2 regions of the Comamonas sp. CMM03 genome follow, and region 2 is predicted to be linked to the other one. Evidence: predicted binding sites of a transcription regulator. Region 2 holds the regulator's gene; the other holds the start of a gene.
What was found. The regulator LexA, encoded in region 2, represses DNA repair genes until DNA is damaged. The targets are predictions, from matches to a motif close to ACTGTATNNNNATACAGT.

Region 1: a site for LexA is predicted at 1,337-1,354, ahead of KW830_RS07100 (DNA topoisomerase IV subunit B). Genes of this name have one in related genera too.

What each region holds. Positions count from the first base shown of each region.
Region 1 is NZ_JAHUXB010000002.1:81,753-85,927, reverse strand. It holds gene KW830_RS07105 (MFS transporter) at 1-1,155, opposite strand, end outside; gene KW830_RS07100 (DNA topoisomerase IV subunit B) at 1,388-3,367, shown strand; gene KW830_RS07095 (lytic transglycosylase domain-containing protein) at 3,377-4,175, shown strand, end outside.
Region 2 is NZ_JAHUXB010000001.1:920,761-924,935, forward strand. It holds gene pdxH (pyridoxamine 5'-phosphate oxidase) at 1-107, opposite strand, end outside; gene KW830_RS04120 (hypothetical protein) at 409-714, opposite strand; gene lexA (transcriptional repressor LexA) at 943-1,614, opposite strand; gene KW830_RS04130 (asparaginase) at 1,696-2,685, shown strand; gene KW830_RS04135 (diguanylate cyclase domain-containing protein) at 3,016-4,175, shown strand, end outside.

The sequences.
Region 1 (4,175 bases), on a different contig from region 2:
CACCGGCAGGTTGACGACGGCGGCAAAAATGCCCAGCGCAATCGCCAGATACCAGACCATGTCGTAATTGCCGTTGCGGTCATACAGGTAGCCGCCCAGCCACACGCCCAGGAAACTGCCCACCTGGTGGCTGCAGAACACAAAACCGCCCAGCATGGACAGATGCTGCACGCCGAAGATCTGGGCGATGGTGGCATTGGTCAGCGGCACGGTGGACAGCCACAGAAAGCCCATGGCGGCCGAGAAGAGGTAGACCGACCAGGGCGACAGCGGGGCCAGCAGGAAGGCAATGATGACCACCGAGCGCAGCCCGTAGATGCCCGACAGCAGGTAGCGCTTGGGCATTTTCTGGCCCAGATTCCCGGCGATGTAGGTGCCGAAGATGTTGAACAGGCCCACCAACGCCAGGGAATAGCTGGCCACCTGGGGGGCAATGCCAAAGTCCTTCAGGTAGCTGGGCATGTGCACGCCGATGAACATCACCTGAAAGCCGCAGACAAAGTAGCCCGACAGCAGCAGCACAAAGCTGGGGTTGGTCCAGGCTTCGGCCAGGGCCTGGCCGATGGTCTGGTCGCGCTGGGGGCCAGCGCCTGCCGTGCCGCCAAAGCCGGGCTCGCGCAGGCCAAAGGCCAGGACGGCAATCACCAGGGCGATCACCGCCAGGATCAGCAGCGCGTTGGACCAGCCGAACTGCGTAATCAGCCCGCCCTCCACCGGTACCATGAAGAACTGGCCGAACGAACCGGCCGCGGCCGTCACGCCCATGGCCCAGCTGCGGCGATTGGCCGGAATCTGCCGCCCCAGCACGCCATAGATCACCGCATAGGTGGTGCCAGCCTGGGCCGCACCGATCAGCACCCCGGCGGTGAGTGCAAACAGCAAGGTGGAGGGCGACAGCGCCATGCCCACCAGGCCCAGCGCATACAGGATGGCGCCGCCGATCAGCACCTTGAAGGCGCCCAGCTTGTCGGCCATCATGCCCACGAAGATACCCAGCACGCCCCAGGACAGGTTCTGGATGGCAATCGCCAGGGCAAAGGATTCGCGGGTCCAGCCCATTTCCTGGGTGATGGGCTGCAGCCACAGGCCGAAGCCGTGGCGTATGCCCATGGACAAGGTGACCACTGCGCCCCCGCACAGCAGCACCTGCAGCATGGGCAGGCGGTTGGTGGTGTTGTTTTGGTTTTGCATAGCTGTGGAATGTATCCAGTTCACCCCCTACCTGTGGGGCAGCCCCACCTCGCGAATGGACTCCGGCGCGACAGCCTGCTGTGTTAGCGTTGCGCCCGGAAATGCCCCGGCGCTTGCGCATGTGCAAGCAATGGCGTCAGGGGTAACTGTTTATTTATCCAGCTGTGCGCTGGTGCGCGCACTACAATTCGCCCCCATGGCAGCCAAACCCTCTACTTCCATTCCCGAATATTCGGAAGGTTCGATCCGCGTCCTCAAGGGCCTGGAGCCGGTCAAGCAACGCCCCGGCATGTACACCCGCACCGACAACCCCCTGCACATCCTGCAGGAGGTGATCGACAACGCGGCCGACGAAGCCCTGGCCGGCTACGGCAAGCGCATCAAGGTCTCGCTGCATACCGATGGCTCGGTCAGCGTGGAAGACGATGGCCGCGGCATTCCCTTTGGCCTGCACCCCGAAGAAGGCGCCCCTGTGGTGGAGCTGGTCTTCACCCGCCTGCATGCCGGCGGCAAGTTCGACAAGGGTCAGGGCGGCGCCTACAGCTTCTCCGGTGGTCTGCACGGCGTGGGCGTGTCTGTGACGAATGCGCTGTCCACGCGCATGGAAGTCACCGTGCACCGCGACGGCAAGGTGGCCCATCTGGTGTTTGCCGGTGGCGATGTGATCGAGCCCCTGACCGTGCGCCCGCTGCAAAGCGGCGAGCGCAAGCAGGGCACCACCGTGCGCGCTTGGCCGGACGCCAAATACTTTGAATCGTCCAACCTGCCCATGGGCGAGATGGTTCACCTGCTGCGCAGCAAGGCGGTGCTGATGCCCGGCGTGAGCGTGTCCCTGGTCAACGACAAGAACCGCGACACGCAAAGCTGGCAGTACAAGGGCGGCCTGCGCGACTATCTGGCGCAAAGCCTGGCGGGCGACCCCGTCATTCCCCTGTTCGAGGGCGAAGGCTTTGCCGACCGGCACAACGACAACTTTGCCGAAGGCGAAGGTGCGGCCTGGTGTGTGGCCTTCACCGAAGAAGGTGCACCGCTGCGCGAGAGCTATGTCAACCTGATTCCCACCACCGCCGGCGGCACGCACGACAGCGGCCTGCGCGACGGCCTGTTCCAGGCGGTCAAGGCGTTCATCGACATGCATTCGCTGTTGCCCAAGGGCGTCAAGCTGATGCCGGACGATGTGTTCGCCCGCGCCAGCTATGTGCTCTCGGCCAAGGTGCTGGACCCCCAGTTCCAGGGCCAGATCAAGGAGCGGCTGAATTCCCGCGACGCCGTGCGCCTGGTCTCGGGCTTTGTGCGCCCGGCGCTGGAGCTGTGGCTGAACGAGCATGTGGAGCACGGCAAGAAGCTGGCCGAACTGGCCATCAAGGCCGCGCAGACGCGCCAGCGCGCCGGCCAGAAGGTGGAAAAGCGCAAGGGCTCCGGCGTGGCCGTGCTGCCCGGCAAGCTCACCGATTGCGAAAGCCGTGATCTGGCCCACAACGAGGTGTTCCTGGTCGAAGGCGATTCGGCCGGCGGCTCCGCCAAGATGGGACGGGACAAGGAGACCCAGGCCGTGCTGCCGCTGCGCGGCAAGGTGCTCAACACCTGGGAAGTGGACCGCGATCGCCTGTTTGCCAACACCGAAATTCACGACATCTCGGTGGCCATCGGTGTCGATCCGCATGGTCCGGATGACGCGGTGGATCTGTCCGGCCTACGCTACGGCAAGATCTGCATCCTGTCCGATGCGGACGTGGACGGCTCCCACATCCAGGTGCTGCTGCTGACGCTGTTCTTCAAGCATTTCCCCAAGCTGATGGAGGCCGGCCATGTGTGCATTGCCCGTCCACCGCTGTTCCGTGTGGACGTGCCGGCGCGCGGCAAGAAGCCGGCCGCCAAGGTCTATGCGCTGGACGAAAGCGAGCTGAACGCCATTTTGGAAAAAGCGGCCAAGGAAGGTGTGGCGCGCGAGAAATGCCAGATCAGCCGCTTCAAGGGCCTGGGCGAGATGAACGCCGAGCAGCTGTGGGAAACCACGCTCAACCCCGACACGCGCCGCCTGCTGCCGGTGCAGGTTGACACCATGCCGCTGCAGGAGACCGAGCACCTGATGACCCGTTTGATGGGCAAGGGCGAGGCCGCCTCGCGCCGTGAGCTGATGGAGCTGCACGGCGACGCGGTGGATCTGGACATCTGAGGCCCTGCCATGCCGCTGTCTTTCATTGCATGGCTGCAGACTTTCCGGGTATGGCCGCAGCGCGCGGCACGCCCGGCGGGACTGCGCCTGTGCGGTGAAAGAGGGCGCTGCGCCGGGTACCGACAGCTGCTGCTGACGCTTTGGGTGGCTGCTGCCGGTGCGCTGGCGCTGCCCGGTACTGCACGGGCCGATATCTGGGCCTATGTGGATGGTCAGGGCGTGACCCACTTTGCGGCCGAGCCGCTGGACGAGCGCTACCGCCTGTTCTTTCAGGGCGATGATTTCGATTCCCAGCGCGACGGCATGCCCCGGCACAGGGGCAATGGCTCGGGCCTGAAGGTGGACGCGGCTTCCGTGGCATCGGCCGGCAAGCTGGCAGCGTATTTCTCGTCCTCGGCCCAGTACCAGCGGGTGCGCCGCCATGTGGAGCACACCGCGCAGAATACCGGGCTGGACTACGAGCTGCTCAAGGCCCTGATCGCCACCGAATCCGGCTTCGATGTGGATGTGGTCTCGCCCAAGGGCGCTGTGGGGCTGATGCAGCTGCTGCCGGCCACGGCCGAGCGCTTTGGCGTGCGCGCCGACGCGCGCCGCTCGGTGGCCGCCAAGCTCACTGACCCCGCCACCAATCTGCAGGCCGGCGCCCGCTACCTGAAGTATTTGATCGCCATGTTCCCGGGCCGGCTGGACCTGGCGCTGGCCGCCTACAACGCAGGGGAAAACGCTGTCAAACGCTTCGGCCAGGCGATTCCCCCGTACAAAGAAACCCAAAACTATGTCCGCACCGTGCTGGCGCTGTATGAACAGC
Region 2 (4,175 bases):
CACTGGTCGAACTGCGCCAGGGGATCCGCTTTGGATGCGTCTTCATTGAGTTCTGCGCGCTCGTAGCTCTTGCGCAGGTCGGCGATGTGGGCAGAAATCTGGCTCATGCCGCCATTGTGCCCCCTGCGTGCAGCAGTGCGGTATTTGTGCAGGCCGTGCGCTGCCTGCTGTGGCTAATGCAGACCAGGGAGGTACGTCCAGGGGCAGATGAGATGGCGTGTAGGCGAGCCTGAAACCGGTTGCCGTGGTGCATGCGCTGCAGTACGGGGGCAGTCCGCCGGACTGCCAGATGTTCCGGGATTGCGCCCCTTGTGCACGCAGGCCTGGCAAGTTCGGACACTGCAATCCGCAATGTGCAGGATCTGGTGCCGCACACGGGCCGCGTATGGCGGCGCCGGGCGGCATGGCTCAGCCAGCCAAGGACACCGTTTCGGCGCGGCTCATGTGTTCCAGGGCGGCGCAGACATCGGCCATGCGACCGCTGAGCACCATGCGGGCGCGGTCGCCCACGTCGCGACGCAGGACGCGCACCTTGTCGTCCATGGCCACGCTGAAATAGCGGCTGTCGTTGGCACTGGCGGTGGATGCTGCGTTTGTGCCAGCAGACGCTGCCGCACGATGGGCACGCAGGCCCGGGTGGCGCTGGACCTGCATGGACAAGGGGGCAGTGAGGGTAAAGCCGACCGGGGTGCTGGAAGTGGTGAACAGGCGCATGGGGGAGCTCGCTTTCTGTTGTGCAGTTTTCCGGGCAAACCTACTCCCTCAGGCTGCACACACCTGATCGGAGAGACAAATTCTGGGCAAAACAGCCCCTGCGCGGCCGCGCAGGCCGCGGTACAGAACCGTGGTAGTGGCGGAAGTGGCTGGGCGGCGCTTCCGCGGTCAAGGGCCTGGGTGGCAGCGCTGAGCGCGCCATGGGAAGCCCGGTAGAAGGACCGGGCGCTACATGTGCGCCGAGTTGCGGATCAGGCCCACGGCCAGACCTTCGATGGCGAAGGGCTCCTCGGGATTGACCTGGATGACGGGGTAGTCGGGGTTTTCTGGCAGCAGTTCGATCTGCGAGCCGGTGCGGCGCAGGCGCTTGACGGTGACGTCATCACCCAGGCGGGCCACGACGATCTGGCCGTTGCGGGCCTCATGGGTGGACTGCACGGCCAGCAGGTCGCCGTCCAGGATGCCGGCGTCCCGCATGGACATGCCACGCACCTTCAGCAGGTAGTCGGGCTTGTGGGCGAACATGCTGGCTTCCACCGAATAGGTCTGGTCGATGTGTTCTTGGGCCAGAATGGGCGAGCCTGCAGCGACACGGCCCACCAGCGGCAGCAGCAGCGGCTGCATGGCGGTCAGAGGCAGGGCAAAGACGTTGCCGCGGGCTGCGTTGATGCTGCGCACGGTGTCCACGCACAGGCGGATGCCGCGCGAAGTGCCGCTGACCAGCTCGATCACGCCCTTGCGGGCCAGGGCCTTGAGGTGTTCCTCCGAGGCATTGGCCGACTTGAAACCCAGCGTGCTGGCGATCTCGGCCCGGGTTGGGGGCGCGCCAGTGCGGCTGATGGCAGACTGGATCAGATCCAGAATCTGCTGCTGCCGGGGGGTGAGCTTGGGGTGGTCCATGGGCATTCCTCGATCAATGGGGATGAATACTGTGCGTTCATCCAGTACCTGTATTTTTGACCAGTTTGCAAAGGACTGCAAGTGGAAAGTGGCAAAACCATCGTCATTCTGGGGACCGGCGGCACGATTGCCGGGGTCGCGGACTCTGCGGGGGCCCATGTGGGCTACCGTCCGGCACAGCTGGGTGTGGCGCAACTGCTGCAGGCGGTGCCCGACCTGGAACGCGTTGCAAAAGCACCACTGCAGGCCGAACAAGTGGCCCAGCTGGACAGCAAGGACATGGACCACACCACCTGGCATGCGCTGGCAGTGCGCTGCAGCCAATTGCTGGAGCGTGCCGATGTGGGGGGCATTGTCATCACCCACGGCACCGATACCCTGGAAGAAACCGCCTGGTTCTTGCAGTGTGTGCTGCAGCCAGCCAAACCCGTGGTGCTGACCTGTGCCATGCGTCCGGCCAGTGCCATTTCGGCCGATGGGCCTGGCAATCTGCGGGATGCGGTGATTTGCACAGCCGATGTCCATGCGGCCGGGCGCGGCGTGCTGGCCGTGATGGCCGGGCTGGTGTTCAGTGCCCGCCAGGTGCGCAAGGTGCATCCCTACCGGGTGGACGCATTTGACGGCGGTGACAGCGGCCCGCAGGGCTGGGTGGAAGAGGGGCGGGTACGCTGGGTCGGCCCCGTGGAGGGGGCCGCTCTGTCGGCGCCGAAGATTCCGCCGGTGGGCGCGCTGCGCCCGCCTGCCGAATGGCCTCAGGTGGAAATCCTGGTGAGTCATGCAGGCTGCAGCGGGTCGGTGATGCAGGCGGTGGTCCAGGCGCTGTGCAGCGCTGGCGTGCGCGGGCTGGTGGTGGCCGGCACAGGCAACGGCACCACCCACCAGGCGTTGGATGCCGCACTCGAAGTGGCGCAAAGCCGGGGCCTGGCGGTACGCCGCAGCACGCGTTGCGAGCGCGGGCGCATTGTGCAGGCCGAAGACGCCGATGACAGCCGTGTCAGCGCCTTGTCTGCCGTGAAGGCGCGCACCAGTCTGATGCTGGAATTGATGGGCTGGCCGCGCACGGACCGCTAGCCCGAAATCCGTGCCGGTGCGGCAGGCCACGCCGCCATAGGGTGGGGGGGCGGGCTTGTTGCGCGGCGTGAATACGTGCAGGCCTGCCAGCCCAACCCGCAGGTAGGCAGGCGATAGCGTGTTGCAGTCGAGGTCCGCTGGAAAATCTCGCCAACCCGGGGTCTGCACAGCGCTGGCTGTACGGGGCTGTCGTGTGGCGCGCACGAAATTCTCACAAAAACTTACAACCGGTAGAGAAGAGGAATGTGCACCCGGCGCGGTAAGCAATAATCGCGCACGGAGGTGTTAGTGGTGACCAATTCTCTCGCGAGCGGCCTGGATTTTGAGGACATGTTTGACCTCGCCCCCATATCCCTGTGGATGGAGGATTACAGCGGGCTCAAGCAGTTGTTCGCGCAATGGCGCGCCGCAGGCGTCACCGATTTGCAGCAGTTTTTCCGCGAGGACCCCCGGCGCGTGCAGCAATGCAGCCAGTGCTTTCAGGTGCTGCGCGTCAACCAGTACACGCTGGAGCTTTTCAAGGCCCCTGACCAGGCCACGCTGCAAAACCGCCTGGATGAGGTGTTCCGCGGCGATATGCACGACAGCATCGTCGCCGAGCTGCTGGCCCTGTGGGACGGGCAGCTGAGCTTCGCCAACCGCTCGGTGAACTACGCGCTGGATGGCCGGCGCATGGACATTCAGGTGCGTTTTCGCGTGCTGCCCGGCTATGAAGACAGCTGGAGCCGTGTGCTGGTGTCGCTGGAAGACATCACCGCCGAGGTGATGAGCACGCAGCGTCTGCAGGCCAGCGAACAGTACGCGCGGGATTTGTTTGCCCACTCCCCGGTCTCGCTGTGGGTGGAAGACTTCAGCGCGGTCAAGCAACTGCTGGACGAGGTGCGCGAGCGCGGCATCCGCGACTTCCGCACGTTCTTGAAGGTGCACCCTGAGTTCGTCACCCGCTGCATGCAGGAAATCCGTGTGATCGACGTCAACCAGCAGACACTGGAGATGTTCGGCGCCAGCAGCAAGGCCAATCTGCTGCACAACCTGTCCCAGGTGTTCCGGGGCGAGATGTACGATTCCTTTGCCGAACAGTTGCAGGATCTGTGGGACGGCAAGCTGGTGCAGCAGCGCGAGGTAGTGAACTATTCGCTGACCGGCGATGTGCTGCACATCCACATGGAGTTCGCCATCATGAACAGCCACGCCCGGAACTGGGATCTGGTGCTGTTGTCGCTGGTGGACATCACGGCCCGCAAAAAAGCCGAGTCCTACCTGGAATACCTGGGTAAGCACGATGTGCTGACCCAGTTGCGCAACCGTGCCTTCTATACGGAAGAGCTCAACCGGCTGTCGCGCAAGGGGCCATGGCCGCTGTCGGTGATTGCCATCGACATGAACGGTCTCAAGGGCGTGAACGACGACCACGGCCATGCCGCAGGCGATGCCATGCTGCGCCGTATTGGCGAGGTGCTGACCAAGGCGGTGGATGCGCCGGCCTGCGC